Regions from separate parts of the Viridibacillus sp. d25.2 genome, predicted to be linked through region 1. Evidence: a T-box and tRNA genes for the amino acid it is inferred to sense, from the RefSeq annotation. Region 1 holds a T-box; the other holds one or more tRNA genes.
The links. The T-box of region 1 lies ahead of lysS (lysine--tRNA ligase). A T-box ahead of a tRNA ligase gene usually reads a tRNA of that ligase, here a tRNA-Lys.

Region 1 (7,332 bases):
TAGAGAAATAACTTATCTTTTGCTTAGCACTAATTGCTGATACAGCAATAACTTGGCTATACCTTGCTGGATATGTAACATTTCTATGATTGCCATCATTACCTGCAGAAGCAACAATCAGAATACCTGCATTATAAGCTTTTTGAACAGCATTTCTAAGTGCAGGTACATCGATGTATAAACCAGATGAAATATTAATAATGTCCATTTTGTTTGCAATTGCCCAATCAATTGATTTGACGATTTCAGTTGTAGTACCGCTCGTTGTACCGTCCGCATATTTCAAAGAATAAAGTTGGACATTTGGTGCTACACCAATAACGTCACTTGTTTTATTGTCTTTTAGATACCCACCAACTTTGGCCCCAATGACTGCAGCTACTGATGTACCATGGCCATTTTCTCTTATGCCTCCGCGATCCACATTGTCTGATTCTTTTATAACTGTTTCTGGCAAATCCCTTACAAAGGATATACGGCCAGCAATATTCGGTAAATCATCAATTAAGTTTATTCCTGTATCAATGACCGCCACCTTAATTTTATTGCCGAAAATACCGTTTCTCCACGCTACTGGAGTATTTATTAAACTAAGATTCCAAGTAGGTACTAGTTTCGGTTCAACTGGCATATCCAAATCAGCTAAAGTCATTGGAGCTTCTTTTGTATCAATGAATTCAATGTTCGGGTCTTTTTTCAATTCAGCCAATTGTTGCTCTGTTAAAGATGCCTCAACCATTTCTACATTGTGCAGTACTTCATTGACATCTTCCGCGTCACCTAACACTTTCTGCTTACCTTCTTCATTTTTATATGAGATCAACGCATTGATTGTATTTTCTTCAGCGTAAGCGGATTGATGGTTATCAGATAAGGTCCATAAAGCTGTTAAAGCAAGACATGAAATACTAATATTTTTCCATAGAGGCTTCTGCACTGTTATGAGACCCCCTTTCTTTATTTTTATAGCATAAAATTTAATAATATGTATATTTTATTCTACTTAAAAGACTTTCACAAATCTAATATAATTTTAGTTCTTAAGTTTACAAATATTTGTATGTTTAATTTTAATATTTTACTTAAATCTTCTAGTGTATTCAACTTGAACTATTGGGTAGATTAACCTTATACAGAGTCACTATCAAAATCCTGCTCCATTGTTGAAAAAGAATTAAAAGAGAATACAAAAATTTTTCCAGCATTTTAAATTTAACCATATATTTAGGTTGAAATGGAAAAGAATATTTGCTATTATCAATAACAATAATTGATGAGCGATGAAGAGAAGAGTAAATAAGAAGGAACATTACAGAGACCCTTGGTTGGTGAAAAAAGGGATAGGAAATCTTATTGAACAAAAACTCCGAGCTTCGTACGGAACTAAGTAGAGATTTACTTAGGGATACTACGACGGATTCCCCCGTTAAAGGGATAAGGTATCGCTTTAATGCCGTACCTGATAAGGCTTATTGAGTGATCAATAAGCAAATTGAGGTGGTACCGCGAATTCGAACTCTCGCCCTCAAGACAATCGTCTTGGGAGGTGAGAGTTTTTTGTTTTCCATTTTATTTTCTACTAGTAGTAAAACTATTAAAATGAGGTGAAGTTATGCATTGGGCATTTCAGATTGCAGAAGGATTAATAGAGAAGTATCCAAAGAAAGAGGTATTTACTTGTGCCTCAGGAATTAGCCCTTCAGGTTCCGTGCACATTGGTAATTTTCGCGAAATTGTGACAACCTTTTTTGTTGTAAAAGCATTAGAAAGGATGGGGAAAAAAACTAGATTTATTTTTTCATGGGATGATTTTGATAGATTAAGAAAAGTTCCACAAAATGTATCACCGTCATTTGAGACTTATGTTGGAATGCCCTATTCAGATATTCCAAACCCATTTGGTGAAGGAACTTACGCTAATTATTTCGAAAAAGAGTTTGAACAATCATTAAAAGGATTTAATATCAGACCTCAATTTATATACCAAAATCTCGAATATCGCTCTGGCCGATATTTACCTTATATAAGAATAGCCATGCAGAAGAGAAAAGAGATTTATGACATACTCATGTGTTACAAATCCAGTGAACCTGTAAAAGAAGAACGCGAAGCCTTTTATCCTATTACGTTGTACTGTAGTGCTTGTAACAAGGATGCGACCACAATAAGTTCATTTAATGGAGACCTAGAAAGTTTTGTATATGAGTGTAATTGTGGAAACAAAGAATCCCAAACGTTATCAAACAGCAACAATATAAAGCTCAACTGGAAAGTAGATTGGGCGATGCGTTGGATGGTAGAGGATGTTGTTTTTGAGCCTGGGGGACGTGATCATTCCTCTGCTACAGGAAGTTATAATGTGTCCAAAGTTATAGCTAAGAAAATCTTTGGTTATGAAGCACCTGATTATATCGCATATGAATTTATAGGGCTAAAAGGCACTAACAAAAAAATGTCTAGCTCCTCTGGGGATGTACTTACACCGAATGATTTGTTATTTGTTTATACACCAGAGCTTATTCTATTTATGTTCGCTAAATACAAACCTAATGCTGCTTTTAATATTGGTCTAGATGAAGACGTATTGCGTAATTATTCAGAGTTTGATCGGTATCAATCTTCTTATGCACGAGGAGTTTTAAAAGCTGAAGATGTTGTAAGTTCCTTAGATTTACTGAGAGCAAATAGAATAACAATACATCCTAGTTTTAACCAAGTGGCAAGTATTTTCTCGCTTATCGGATTTAACGAAGTTCTATTACAAACTTCTTTAAGTCAAACGGGCGAAGATTATACAATTGAAGAGATAAAAAATATTAGCGACAGAGTAGCGCATTGGATTAAATATTGGAACCCTGATCGCTTAGTAAACATCAATCAAGCGAAAAATACTTTGTACTACAATAGTTTAGATGAAGGTCAAAGAGAAAAACTAACGCAGTTTACTGAGTTACTCTCATGTAAACCTGATTTAATGGGCGATTCTTTAATGACAAGAATATACGCTATCTGTCACCAGGATGACAAAAAAAGAATGCGCGAATATCAGAAAGACTTATTTGGAAATATTTATCAGCTAGTTATGAATGAACGTAGTGGACCACGAATACCTTTACTTATTAGTGCAGTGGGTAGAGAAAAAGTGATAGAATTGCTTACTTTTTCTTAATGGCGTAACGTTAGGAAAATGCGGTATTACAACGTTTGGAAATCGAAATATAAAAAAGCCTAATTTTCCAGTATTATAATGAAAAATTAGGCTTTTGTTTTTCTAATCTAGCTTGTTTAGAAAGAATTGTTTTTTTGTACATAGGGTATTCAAATCTCTTGAGTTGATGGGCATACATAGCAACTCTTATCAAGAAGTTTCCGATAAAATCTTAATTTGTAATAGCGTATATTTTCACTGTGAATTTGTTAGTCGCGCCACTTGGGTTTGCAATATAATATTTAGAATTTGTATATGCTTCAGTCCTAGATTCATTCGAAATTTTTTCCCAACGAACAGAATCCACCCCTAGGGTAACATCGACCATAACATTGAAGGAAATATTAGAAGAATTATCTTTTTCTGTAGGTTCGATAATCCATTTTAATCCCTTTGTTCCTATGGGTAAATCATTAATATTAAAGTTTTGACTGGATCGATTTTTTTGTCCAGATAATGGCTTTGGTTCAGAGGAGATTTGGGAAATTAATATTTCTTTTTCACTAGAGAATATACCATTTAATCTAATAATACTATCTATTAAACCTGGTCCAGGAAAATCTGCTGCAATGATACCAGAATGCTTAATGCCACCTTGTTGTATTATCTCAGTCCCAAGTGTATTCATTCCGCCATAAAATACTTGTCCATTAATGTCACGAGGGAAATCCTCCCATCTATTTATTGGGTTTTTTTGGATCAACAGTGGGTTACTATTAGTATTCCTACTATTTTTTCCGCTTGCAACAAACCATGGGTAAAAATTATTCAATAATGCTGCTGCACCACCCGTGCCACTAAAATGGTTGAGATAGATCACACCATTTTTAGAGTTATTATTTGCATTTAGAAGATGGGTTTTCACCGCATTCCATTTTTCATACATTCCGTCTGGTCCGCTGCCAACTTCAAACTTATCTTGGATATTCAAATTTTCATAATTAATACCGTATTCTTGAGATGCCGAAAAGTTTTGTAATATTACAATTTTCCCTCGGATATCTCCTAACTTAGGATTATGTCTTTCTGATAATGGTACAGAATTTGAATCCCAAAAATAAGAAGCATTACGGTCTTTATAATTTTTAAATATTTCCTCGAATGATAGTGAGCCAATTTCAGGGTCAGTTTCTTCTTTTAAGCGCATTAAAATCGTTTCTTTAGGATTATCTCTTAAAAATTGAATTGTCTCTTTTAATACATCCTCAAACATTGCTTTTTGATTTACGATTCCATGGTGCATCGCAAAAGAATCTTTTACACGTTTAACACGCATGTCTACATAACGTATTCCCGCATTGAATTGTTGAGATAAGGTCATTGTCTGATTTCTTGTTAAATTTTCATCAATAAAACTTGCTCCATGTAAAGCCATTGAACCATGAGTCCCTGGAATAGATAACTCGCTTATTTTTTTTGTATCTTCTAATTTTGACATCCATGTTGGATTTTGATAACCTATATCGGATTCATAGGAATAACCTGGATGGCTATCAGCAAATACTTTAGAAGTCGTGCATAAACTTGCTAGTGTAAAACAAGTAAGGATTCCACCTTTTAAGATTTTTTTTATTTTTATTTTCTTCATTATATCTCTCCTATTTTTTATACTACATCACTTCTATTCCAGAAATAATGAACTATGTTACTTAAAAAGATTTAATTTTTAAAATATTTTATAGATACAATAGGGTTTTCGATTTGTAAAAAGGTTTTTAAATTTAAAGAAAAACAATTAAAACAAGATAGTATTTTGAATTGTTTCCTTTAAGCTATCGAAGTCTCTGAAAGAACGTGGTTTCCAGTTCACAAAGAAAACAGAAGTCTTAAACAAGACCTCTGTTTATCCGATGTACCTACTTCTCATTAAAACTTAAACTAACTACAGTGGCAATAGATTGTGCTGCATGTTCCCAGCTTCCGTCTATAACTTTTCCAATCTGTTGACCAAGTGCGGTTAAATCATTTGGATTAATGGGAATCCCATTATACGCAGCAATAATTGATAAAAGTGGAGCCGCAAATGGTGTAAAACCACCTCTATCAATATAATACTCAGGTTTACCTATTACCTCTCCATCTTTCACTGTGAACTCATAATAGAATTGATCATCTGGGCGGAAACTTAAATGATGAGAAATTTGTCCTTTAATATATTTCTTCCCTGCCCCTAGATTTACTACTTGTATTGGTTTTACGTTAAATTCATGCTCAAATACTTTTATTTTTTTGACTTCTGGACCATGTAAAGCAGCTTGAACGGCTGTTTCCAAAGTATTCTGTGCAAACGGCTGAATACTAATTTGTGATTCTTTTTGTTGGATAGGAGCTTCTTTTTCTGCAGCAAACACCGATGTAGTATGTACTGCACTTGATGCACCTGTAGCTAACGTTGCTGCAAGAGCAGTTGCCGTTATTATTTTATATTTCATTTTCATAGTTTTCTTCCTCCCTTTTTTTGTTCATATTCATAATAGAGTATATTGTTTACGCACACCTATTTCTCATTAAAACTTAAACTAACTACAGTGGCAATAGATTGTGCTGCATGTTCCCAGCTTCCATCTATAACTTTTCCAATCTGCTGACCAAGTGCATTTAAATCATTTGGATTAACAGGAATCCCATTATACGCAGCAATTATTGATAAAAGTGGAGCAACAAATGGTGTCAAACCACCTCTATCAATATAATATTCAGGCTTACCTATTACTTCTCCATCTTTCACTGTGAACTCATAATAGAATTGATCATCTGGGCGGAAACTTAAATGATGAGAAATTTGTCCTTTAATATATTTCTTCCCTGCCCCTAGATTTACTACTTGTATTGGTTTTACGTTAAATTCATGCTCAAATACTTTTATTTTTTTGACTTCTGGACCATGTAAAGCAGCCTGAACGGCTGTTTCCAAAGTACTCTGTGCAAACGGTTGAATACTACTTTGTGATTCTTTTTGTTGGATAGAAGTTTCTTTTTCTGCAGCAAATACCGATGTAGTAGGTAATGCAGCTGATGCACCTGTAGCTATCGTTGCTGCAAGAGCGGTTGCCGTTATTAATTTACAGTTCATTTTCATAGTTTTCTTCCTCCTTTTTTTTGGTACATATTCATAATATATCAATTATCTGGAGTTGATATGGAGTTAATGTGGAGTTTTTTGGATACTGGTGAAAAAAATTCAATTATTGCAATAAAATAAAGATAGTATCAAAATTTGTCACGCGAAAATGAGGATACAGCGAATAATTCAAATATATTTTCAGGACGTGTTCACAGTAATAAAACATAATATACAAGAATATGGGGATTATGTCGTTAAACTAGTGATTGGAGAAGGACGAAAAATAAGTAATCTTTTTTATGAACTAGAGATTACTAAAGCATCTATTTCTAGATGGGGGTCCCAACAAAATGCGAAAAAACAGATCCAATCACTCCAAACAAATATTCTTAACTATATTATAGGGGTCCTGACGTCAAAACGAGGATATTATACGCTAAGCAAATCTAAACATAAAAAAGTCGAATTCCCGTACGCTAAGAATCCGACTTTTTTAGATTGGCTTGTTTCACTAAAGCACTCATTAACTTCTATTTCCTGTTAAATTTTATTGCCATTTTAATCGACCGGTGGTATGTTCATTCCAAATACCAAATCCTTCTGAATGCTTTTTATCTAAAAACATTGGTAATCTTTCCCTCATTCCTTCTGCAAGATTAAGTGTCGATAACTCATTTTTATCTACCCAAAATATACTACCTTCATCTGTTCTATAATTAAAAACAATAAATACGAGCAAAATGCACAAAATTTTCGTTCTGGGGTATTTGCCTTTCTTAGCTTGATAGCAATGTGTTGGTGTTAGAAAAACACTGAAATTTGCTACACTACAAAAATTACCCTTAACAATACTTAACGTTTTGAATGCATCAAACTTTTTGCTTTTAAGTATAGAATCACTCTTTTTATACACGCACTCGCCGCAATAAAGCAAAAAATACCATTCGTTACTAAACCTAGCTCATACTGACTTGAACCTTTAAAAATATACGTTACAATAAAACGTAAAATAAATACAACAATCCATATACCTAAGGCGATATAAGAATTTTTAGCATAA
Region 2 (7,332 bases), 1.4 Mb from region 1:
CCCGCGACAGGACGGAAAGACCCCGTGGAGCTTTACTGTAGCCTGATATTGAATTTTGATACAGCTTGTACAGGATAGGTAGGAGCCAGAGATTCCGGAGCGCTAGCTTCGGAGGAGGCGTTGGTGGGATACTACCCTAGCTGTATTGAACTTCTAACCCATGCCCCTTAGCGGGGTAGGAGACAGTGTCAGGCGGGCAGTTTGACTGGGGCGGTCGCCTCCTAAAGAGTAACGGAGGCGCCCAAAGGTTCCCTCAGAATGGTTGGAAATCATTCGTAGAGTGTAAAGGCATAAGGGAGCTTGACTGCGAGACCTACAAGTCGAGCAGGGTCGAAAGACGGGCTTAGTGATCCGGTGGTTCCGCATGGAAGGGCCATCGCTCAACGGATAAAAGCTACCCCGGGGATAACAGGCTTATCTCCCCCAAGAGTCCACATCGACGGGGAGGTTTGGCACCTCGATGTCGGCTCATCGCATCCTGGGGCTGTAGTCGGTCCCAAGGGTTGGGCTGTTCGCCCATTAAAGCGGTACGCGAGCTGGGTTCAGAACGTCGTGAGACAGTTCGGTCCCTATCCGTCGTGGGCGTAGGAAATTTGAGAGGAGCTGTCCTTAGTACGAGAGGACCGGGATGGACACACCGCTGGTGTACCAGTTGTTCTGCCAAGGGCATCGCTGGGTAGCTATGTGTGGACGGGATAAGTGCTGAAAGCATCTAAGCATGAAGCCCCCCTCAAGATGAGATTTCCCATTACGCAAGTAAGTAAGATCCCTCAAAGACGATGAGGTAGATAGGTTCGAGGTGGAAGTGTGGCGACATACGGAGCTGACGAATACTAATAGATCGAGGACTTAACCAAATTTACTTAACAAACTTCAATGTAATTTATCCAGTTTTGAGAGAACAAGAAAAAAACTTTTCTAAAATAGCAAAAAAACACTTGCTAATCTTTAAAAAAGATGATATAATAATTCTTGTCCTTAAGAAAATAGTCTAGTGACGATGGCAAAGAGGTCACACCCGTTCCCATGCCGAACACGGAAGTTAAGCTCTTTAGCGCCGATGGTAGTTGGGGGTTTCCCCCTGTGAGAGTAGGACGTTGCTAGGCGGACAATATGGAGGATTAGCTCAGCTGGGAGAGCACCTGCCTTACAAGCAGGGGGTCGGCGGTTCGATCCCGTCATCCTCCACCATTTTTAATAAATCATGCCGGTGTAGCTCAGTTGGTAGAGCAACTGACTTGTAATCAGTAGGTCGAGGGTTCGACTCCTTTCGCCGGCACCATTCATTTCATATGAGCCATTAGCTCAGTTGGTAGAGCATCTGACTTTTAATCAGAGGGTCGTAGGTTCGAATCCTACATGGCTCACCATTTTTCAAGAAAATTATATGCGGGTGTGGCGGAACTGGCAGACGCACTAGACTTAGGATCTAGCGCCGCAAGGCGTGGGGGTTCGACTCCCTTCACCCGCACCATAATATTTAAGTTTATCAGCATATTGCGGAAGTAGTTCAGTGGTAGAACACCACCTTGCCAAGGTGGGGGTCGCGAGTTCGAACCTCGTCTTCCGCTCCAAAATATGCCGGGGTGGCGGAACTGGCAGACGCACAGGACTTAAAATCCTGCGGTAGGTGACTACCGTACCGGTTCGATTCCGGTCCTCGGCACCATCTTTTAACATAATGCACGTGATATAAATGCGCCCGTAGCTCAATTGGATAGAGCGTCTGACTACGGATCAGAAGGTTGTGGATTCGACTTCTGCCGGGCGCGCCATTAACGGGAAGTAGCTCAGCTTGGTAGAGCACTTGGTTTGGGACCAAGGGGTCGCAGGTTCGAATCCTGTCTTCCCGACCATTAATACTTTAACCCTATGGGGCCTTAGCTCAGCTGGGAGAGCGCCTGCCTTGCACGCAGGAGGTCAGCGGTTCGATCCCGCTAGGCTCCACCAATTTATTATTACAATCAATAAATTAAATATCATCATGGCGGCGTAGCTCAGCTGGCTAGAGCGTACGGTTCATACCCGTGAGGTCGGGGGTTCGATCCCCTCTGCCGCCATACTAACCAAACTAAAGGACCTTTAGCTCAGTTGGTTAGAGCAGACGGCTCATAACCGTCCGGTCGCAGGTTCGAGTCCTGCAAGGTCCACCATCTACACAACATCATATTTTTTTGGAGGAATACCCAAGTCTGGCTGAAGGGATCGGTCTTGAAAACCGACAGGCGGGTCATACCGCGCGGGGGTTCGAATCCCTCTTCCTCCTCCATTTTTAAAAATTAATTTCATAATATCATTATCGCGGGGTGGAGCAGTTCGGTAGCTCGTCGGGCTCATAACCCGAAGGTCACAGGTTCAAATCCTGTCCCCGCAACCAAATGGTCCGGTAGTTCAGTTGGTTAGAATGCCTGCCTGTCACGCAGGAGGTCGCGGGTTCGAGTCCCGTCCGGACCGCCATTTTTTAAAAAAATATTTCATTAATCATCATGGGTCAGTAGCTCAGTTGGTAGAGCATTAGATTGAAGCTCTAAGTGTCGGCGGTTCGATTCCGTCCTGACCCACCATGATGCGGGTGTAGTTTAGTGGTAAAACCACAGCCTTCCAAGCTGTTGTCGAGAGTTCGATTCTCTTCACCCGCTCCAATTTTATGGGCCTATAGCTCAGCTGGTTAGAGCGCACGCCTGATAAGCGTGAGGTCGATGGTTCGAGTCCATTTAGGCCCACCATTAAAATTATTCCGAAGTAGCTCAGTGGTAGAGCATCCGGCTGTTAACCGGACGGTCGTAGGTTCGAGTCCTACCTTCGGAGCCATATATGGGGAAGTACTCAAGTGGCTGAAGAGGCGCCCCTGCTAAGGGTGTAGGTCGCGTAAGCGGCGCGAGGGTTCAAATCCCTCCTTCTCCGCCATATAGGCCCCTTGGTCAAGCGGTTAAGACACCGCCCTTTCACGGCGGTAACACGGGTTCGAATCCCGTAGGGGTCATACTTTGAAAAACCTTTAGAATCATATTTGATTCTAAAGGTTTTTTTGTGTTTAGAAGTAAGATTAATAGGCGTTAGTTATATATTATTTAACATCTTTCAGCAGAAGTCTCCCACCTCTATAGGTGGTGAGATGAATGCGGATTTAAGCTGCTTTTCAGCGGGTGTCCAAACACCCGCTGAAAGAAGTTAAAGCCTCCGGCGGATGTCATGGAATCGGAAAGGAGTTCTTTGTGCAAGCACAGCCGATTCCGGACGCAATTATGCCGAGGCATAATTGATTGAGCAATTTAAGAATGAAATAATGCAATTGTTGTAAACTACGAAAAAGAAAATAGCAGTAAATTTACAATTGGATAAAATGAAAAATTTCATAAATATATGAAGAGAAAATCTAAGTAATCGCTGTTTGCTGATACTTAGATTTTTTTATTTAGTAACTGTTGACCTTAACGTTACGTCAAACTATATAGTAAAGATATGGGGGGAATTGAGATGGAAATGACGATTCAAAAACTTGCTCAGCTTTCTGGAGTGAGTACTAGAACTTTGCGTTATTATGATGATATTGGATTGTTAAAGCCTGCTCGTATAAATTCTTCAGGCTATCGTATATATGGTCAAGAAGAGATTGATTTGTTACAGCAGATTTTATTTTATCGTGAATTAGGTTTTAAATTAGAAGTAATAAAAGAGATGGTAACTGCCAAGGACTTTGACTATAAGAACGCTTTAATGGAGCATTACAAAGCATTAATGGAGAAGCGCCAACAATTGGATGTCATGATTACAACAGTAACTAAAACGATCAGTGCAATGAATGGAGGAATTCAAATGTCAAATGAAGAAAAATTTGAAGGTTTAAAGGAAAAGATGATTATAGATAATGAAAAACAATATGGCCAAGAGATACGGCGAAATTATGGAGATACTACAGTTGATGCTTCAAATAAAAAAGTGAAGCATATGACGGAACAGCAATATGAAGAAGTGCAAGCATTAGAGCAAGAAGTGATGAATTTACTAAAACAAGCAATGCAAACTGGTCGACCTGATAGTAATGTAGCTCAGCGTGCTGCCGAGACACATAAGCGATGGTTAATGTATTATTGGCCAAAGTATAGTAAAGAGGCACATGCAGGACTTGCAGAAATGTATATAGCAGATGAACGATTTACGAGCTATTATGACAAAGAGCAAACAGGAACAGCGCAACTCTTAAGAGATGCTATATTAATATATACTCAAAATGAATAATTAGGGTGCTGCAAAAAGCAGCACTCTTTTTTTATGTTTGATTTAAAAAATATAGGAAATAATAATAAATAGGTTATATCAATGGAGGAATTAAATGACAAACACAAAATATGAAAGTTTAAAAAATCAAATGGTAGATGAATTATATGTGTTGCAGGGAAGAAAATATACACATGAGCTTCCAGAATCAACGGAGTTATCCAATTATGATAATCATCCTGCAGACCAAGCAACAGAATTAACAGATCAAGTAACTGAAATGGCAATAGAAGACCATAACGATGAACAAATTGAAAAGCTTCAAGCAGCGTTACAGTCAATAGAAGATGGCTCTTATGGGAAATGTACTGTATGTGGAGAAAATATTCCACACGGTCGATTAGAAGTTATGCCTACAGCTCTAACATGTGTAGATCATGCACCAGAAAATAAGGTGCCGAAAGATAGACCCGTTGAAGAAGAGGTACTGAACGCTTCTACGGAACAGCCTGTTAATGAATCAAGAGCAATCGTTGATTATGAAGACAGCTTCCAAGAAGTAGAGTCTTATGGTTCCTCAGATTCACCAGCTGATCAAATTGAATAAAGTTATGATGGAACTGTAGTGATACAGTTCTTTTTTTTGTACTTAGGGATTTGACAGAAATATGGATATCAGAAAAATTTCGGAGCAGTTTATTAATATTATATATACATAATTGGTAATATAAAATGTAAAATGGAAATAAATAGTTTTTTATAGTGAATAAAGTAAATACAGAAAGAAGGCAGTTTCATCATTTGATTAACAACAAAGGGGTGTTGATATAGGGATGTGGAAAAAATATTCTCTATTACTTAGCGGTATTGGCGTTTCATTCTTCGGTAATTGGATTTATTTAATCGCCTTGAATGTATTAGTGCTTGATATGACGAACTCAGCTGCAGCAGTCGCAGGTATTTATATTGTGGGGCCTGTTGCAAAATTACTGACTAATTTCTTTGCAGGCTCCATTATTGATAGGCAGAATAAGAGAAGATTAATGATACTTTCAGATGTGATACGTGGCTTACTTGTATTACTTGTTCCTTTTATGGGATCAATATGGACTGTCTATGCCATATTGTTTATAGCGAATATGGCAAGTTCGTTTTTTGGGCCAAGTTCGACCTTTTATATTACTAAATTTGTAGAGGAAAAAGATCGTCGACGATTTAATTCAATCATGAGTATGTTGAATTCAGGTTCTTTTTTAATAGGGCCAGCTCTTGCAGGAATACTAATTGCAACAGTTGGTACGACCATATGTGTTGTGATTAATGCAATTACATTCTTCTTGTGTGCGGTTTGTATTTATCTATTACCAAATGTCGAAATTGAAACTACAATAAAGCGAGAACCAATTACGTTGAAAATGATAATGGCGGATTGGCAAGTGGTTAAGCTATATATAAAACAAGATCATTATTTTATAAAAATATATTTATTATTTCAGGTTGCCTTAATGATTGCTTTTTCTCTAGATTCACAGGAGGTAACGTTTATTAAACAGAACTTGGGATTATCTAATAAAATGTACGGAATGATTGTCAGTATTACAGGAATAGGCTCAATTATTGGAGCATCTGTATCAGCAATGCTAGTGAAAAAAATATCATTACAAACCTACTTTGCAATAGGAATGTTAATGACAACAGTTGGTTATTTATTATTTTATAGTTCTATAGGATTTTGGTCTGCAACTGCAGCGTTTATCTTTTTAGGATTCTTTATGTCATTCGCCAACTCAGGGTATGATACGTTCTATCAAAAAAATGTGCCAACAGAAATTATGGGGCGGTTCGGTAGTGTAACGGCGATGTTCTTAAGTATTTTACAAATTTCATTTACTTTTATCATTGGTGCTCTAGCTGAATGGTTCTCTTTACAAATAGTGACGATAGGATTTTCTGCAATTGCAGTCCTATTGTCGTTAATATTGTGTACTCAAGTATTTCAAAAGCCTAATCAGAGATATTATGCTGAAACATCGTAACCATGTATAATATGTGCAGTAAGAAAGCTAATGGGGGACCGAGAGATGAATATTATCGATTTACATTGTGATGTGCTGTGGAAATTATCTATTGCTGAAGAACCAATTAATTTTAGCAATGCACCACAATTACAAGCAAATTTAGAACGCTTAAAAAAAGGAAAAGTAAAAGTACAGTTTTTTGCGATTTTCGTTGACGAGGATGTACCTCAAAGTAGAAAGTATTTAGAGGCACTCCGCCAAATAGAATTATTTCAAACGCAAGTTCTTGCACCTAATCCTGAGATGGTACATATTACAGATTGGCGTCAAATAGAGACGCTTCGAGAAGGTGAAATTGGAGCGGTTTTAACTTTAGAAGGTTGTGATACCATCGGAGCGGATCTGTTCAAATTACAAGCGATATTGGACGCTGGCGTGAAACTAGTTGGACTCACTTGGAATAATGAGAATGCAGTTGCTTATGGTGCACAAAATGACCCTAATTTAGGTTTGAAAAATTTTGCAAAAGAGGTAGTTGCATTATTAAATGAGCGTGATATTCTTATAGATGTTTCACATTTAAATATGCAAGGATTTTGGGATTTGCTACCGATAGCTAAGCATATTATCGCTAGTCATTCGAATGCACGTGCATTATGTGATCATCCCCGAAATTTAACAGATGAGCAAGCTAAGGCTCTTATAGAACATGGTGGTCATATCCATTTAGTTTATTATCCTGGATTTATTGAAAATCATGATAAATCAGTAGCAATGGATGCATTTGTTCAACATTTCGTTCATTTAGCAAATGTTGTAGGTGTAGAGAATTTAGGGCTGGGCTCTGATTTTGATGGTATTTACTATTCTGTAGAGAATTTAAGCAATGCTTCACAGACTCAAAATTTAATAAAGAAGTTGCAAGAACATTTTACTGAAGATGAAGTGAAAGGTATAGCGAGTAAGAACTTTTTATCTTACGTAAAAAGTATACAAAAGTAAGCATAAAGAAACGTCATGAAGTTATCATGACGTTTTTTTACTATAGAAAACTGTTTACAAAATATTATTTAATTCTTTTCTATTTTCACTAGAC

Region 2: it has a tRNA-Lys gene. The T-box ahead of lysS (lysine--tRNA ligase) is inferred to sense a tRNA for this amino acid. The anticodon was not compared.

The regions. Positions count from the first base shown of each region.
Region 1 is NZ_CM196652.1:2,511,309-2,518,640, forward strand. It holds gene ACZLO7_RS12585 (S8 family serine peptidase) at 1-937, opposite strand, end outside; T-box leader at 1,272-1,530, shown strand; gene lysS (lysine--tRNA ligase) at 1,613-3,169, shown strand; gene ACZLO7_RS12595 (phosphatidylinositol-specific phospholipase C) at 3,381-4,796, opposite strand; gene ACZLO7_RS12600 (methyltransferase) at 5,065-5,646, opposite strand; gene ACZLO7_RS12605 (methyltransferase) at 5,706-6,287, opposite strand; gene ACZLO7_RS12610 (NUDIX hydrolase) at 6,820-7,185, opposite strand; gene ACZLO7_RS12615 (CcdC protein domain-containing protein) at 7,125-7,332, opposite strand, start outside.
Region 2 is NZ_CM196652.1:1,090,514-1,097,845, forward strand. It holds rRNA gene ACZLO7_RS05340 (23S ribosomal RNA) at 1-857, shown strand, start outside; rRNA gene rrf (5S ribosomal RNA) at 991-1,106, shown strand; tRNA gene ACZLO7_RS05350 (tRNA-Val) at 1,116-1,191, shown strand; tRNA gene ACZLO7_RS05355 (tRNA-Thr) at 1,207-1,282, shown strand; tRNA gene ACZLO7_RS05360 (tRNA-Lys) at 1,295-1,370, shown strand; tRNA gene ACZLO7_RS05365 (tRNA-Leu) at 1,390-1,474, shown strand; tRNA gene ACZLO7_RS05370 (tRNA-Gly) at 1,500-1,574, shown strand; tRNA gene ACZLO7_RS05375 (tRNA-Leu) at 1,581-1,669, shown strand; tRNA gene ACZLO7_RS05380 (tRNA-Arg) at 1,699-1,775, shown strand; tRNA gene ACZLO7_RS05385 (tRNA-Pro) at 1,780-1,856, shown strand; tRNA gene ACZLO7_RS05390 (tRNA-Ala) at 1,875-1,950, shown strand; tRNA gene ACZLO7_RS05395 (tRNA-Met) at 1,987-2,060, shown strand; tRNA gene ACZLO7_RS05400 (tRNA-Ile) at 2,077-2,153, shown strand; tRNA gene ACZLO7_RS05405 (tRNA-Ser) at 2,177-2,269, shown strand; tRNA gene ACZLO7_RS05410 (tRNA-Met) at 2,301-2,377, shown strand; tRNA gene ACZLO7_RS05415 (tRNA-Asp) at 2,381-2,457, shown strand; tRNA gene ACZLO7_RS05420 (tRNA-Phe) at 2,489-2,564, shown strand; tRNA gene ACZLO7_RS05425 (tRNA-Gly) at 2,569-2,642, shown strand; tRNA gene ACZLO7_RS05430 (tRNA-Ile) at 2,650-2,726, shown strand; tRNA gene ACZLO7_RS05435 (tRNA-Asn) at 2,737-2,811, shown strand; tRNA gene ACZLO7_RS05440 (tRNA-Ser) at 2,817-2,907, shown strand; tRNA gene ACZLO7_RS05445 (tRNA-Glu) at 2,912-2,983, shown strand; gene ACZLO7_RS05450 (MerR family transcriptional regulator) at 3,478-4,239, shown strand; gene ACZLO7_RS05455 (TraR/DksA C4-type zinc finger protein) at 4,334-4,825, shown strand; gene ACZLO7_RS05460 (MFS transporter) at 5,052-6,254, shown strand; gene ACZLO7_RS05465 (dipeptidase) at 6,300-7,238, shown strand; gene ACZLO7_RS05470 (hypothetical protein) at 7,307-7,332, opposite strand, start outside.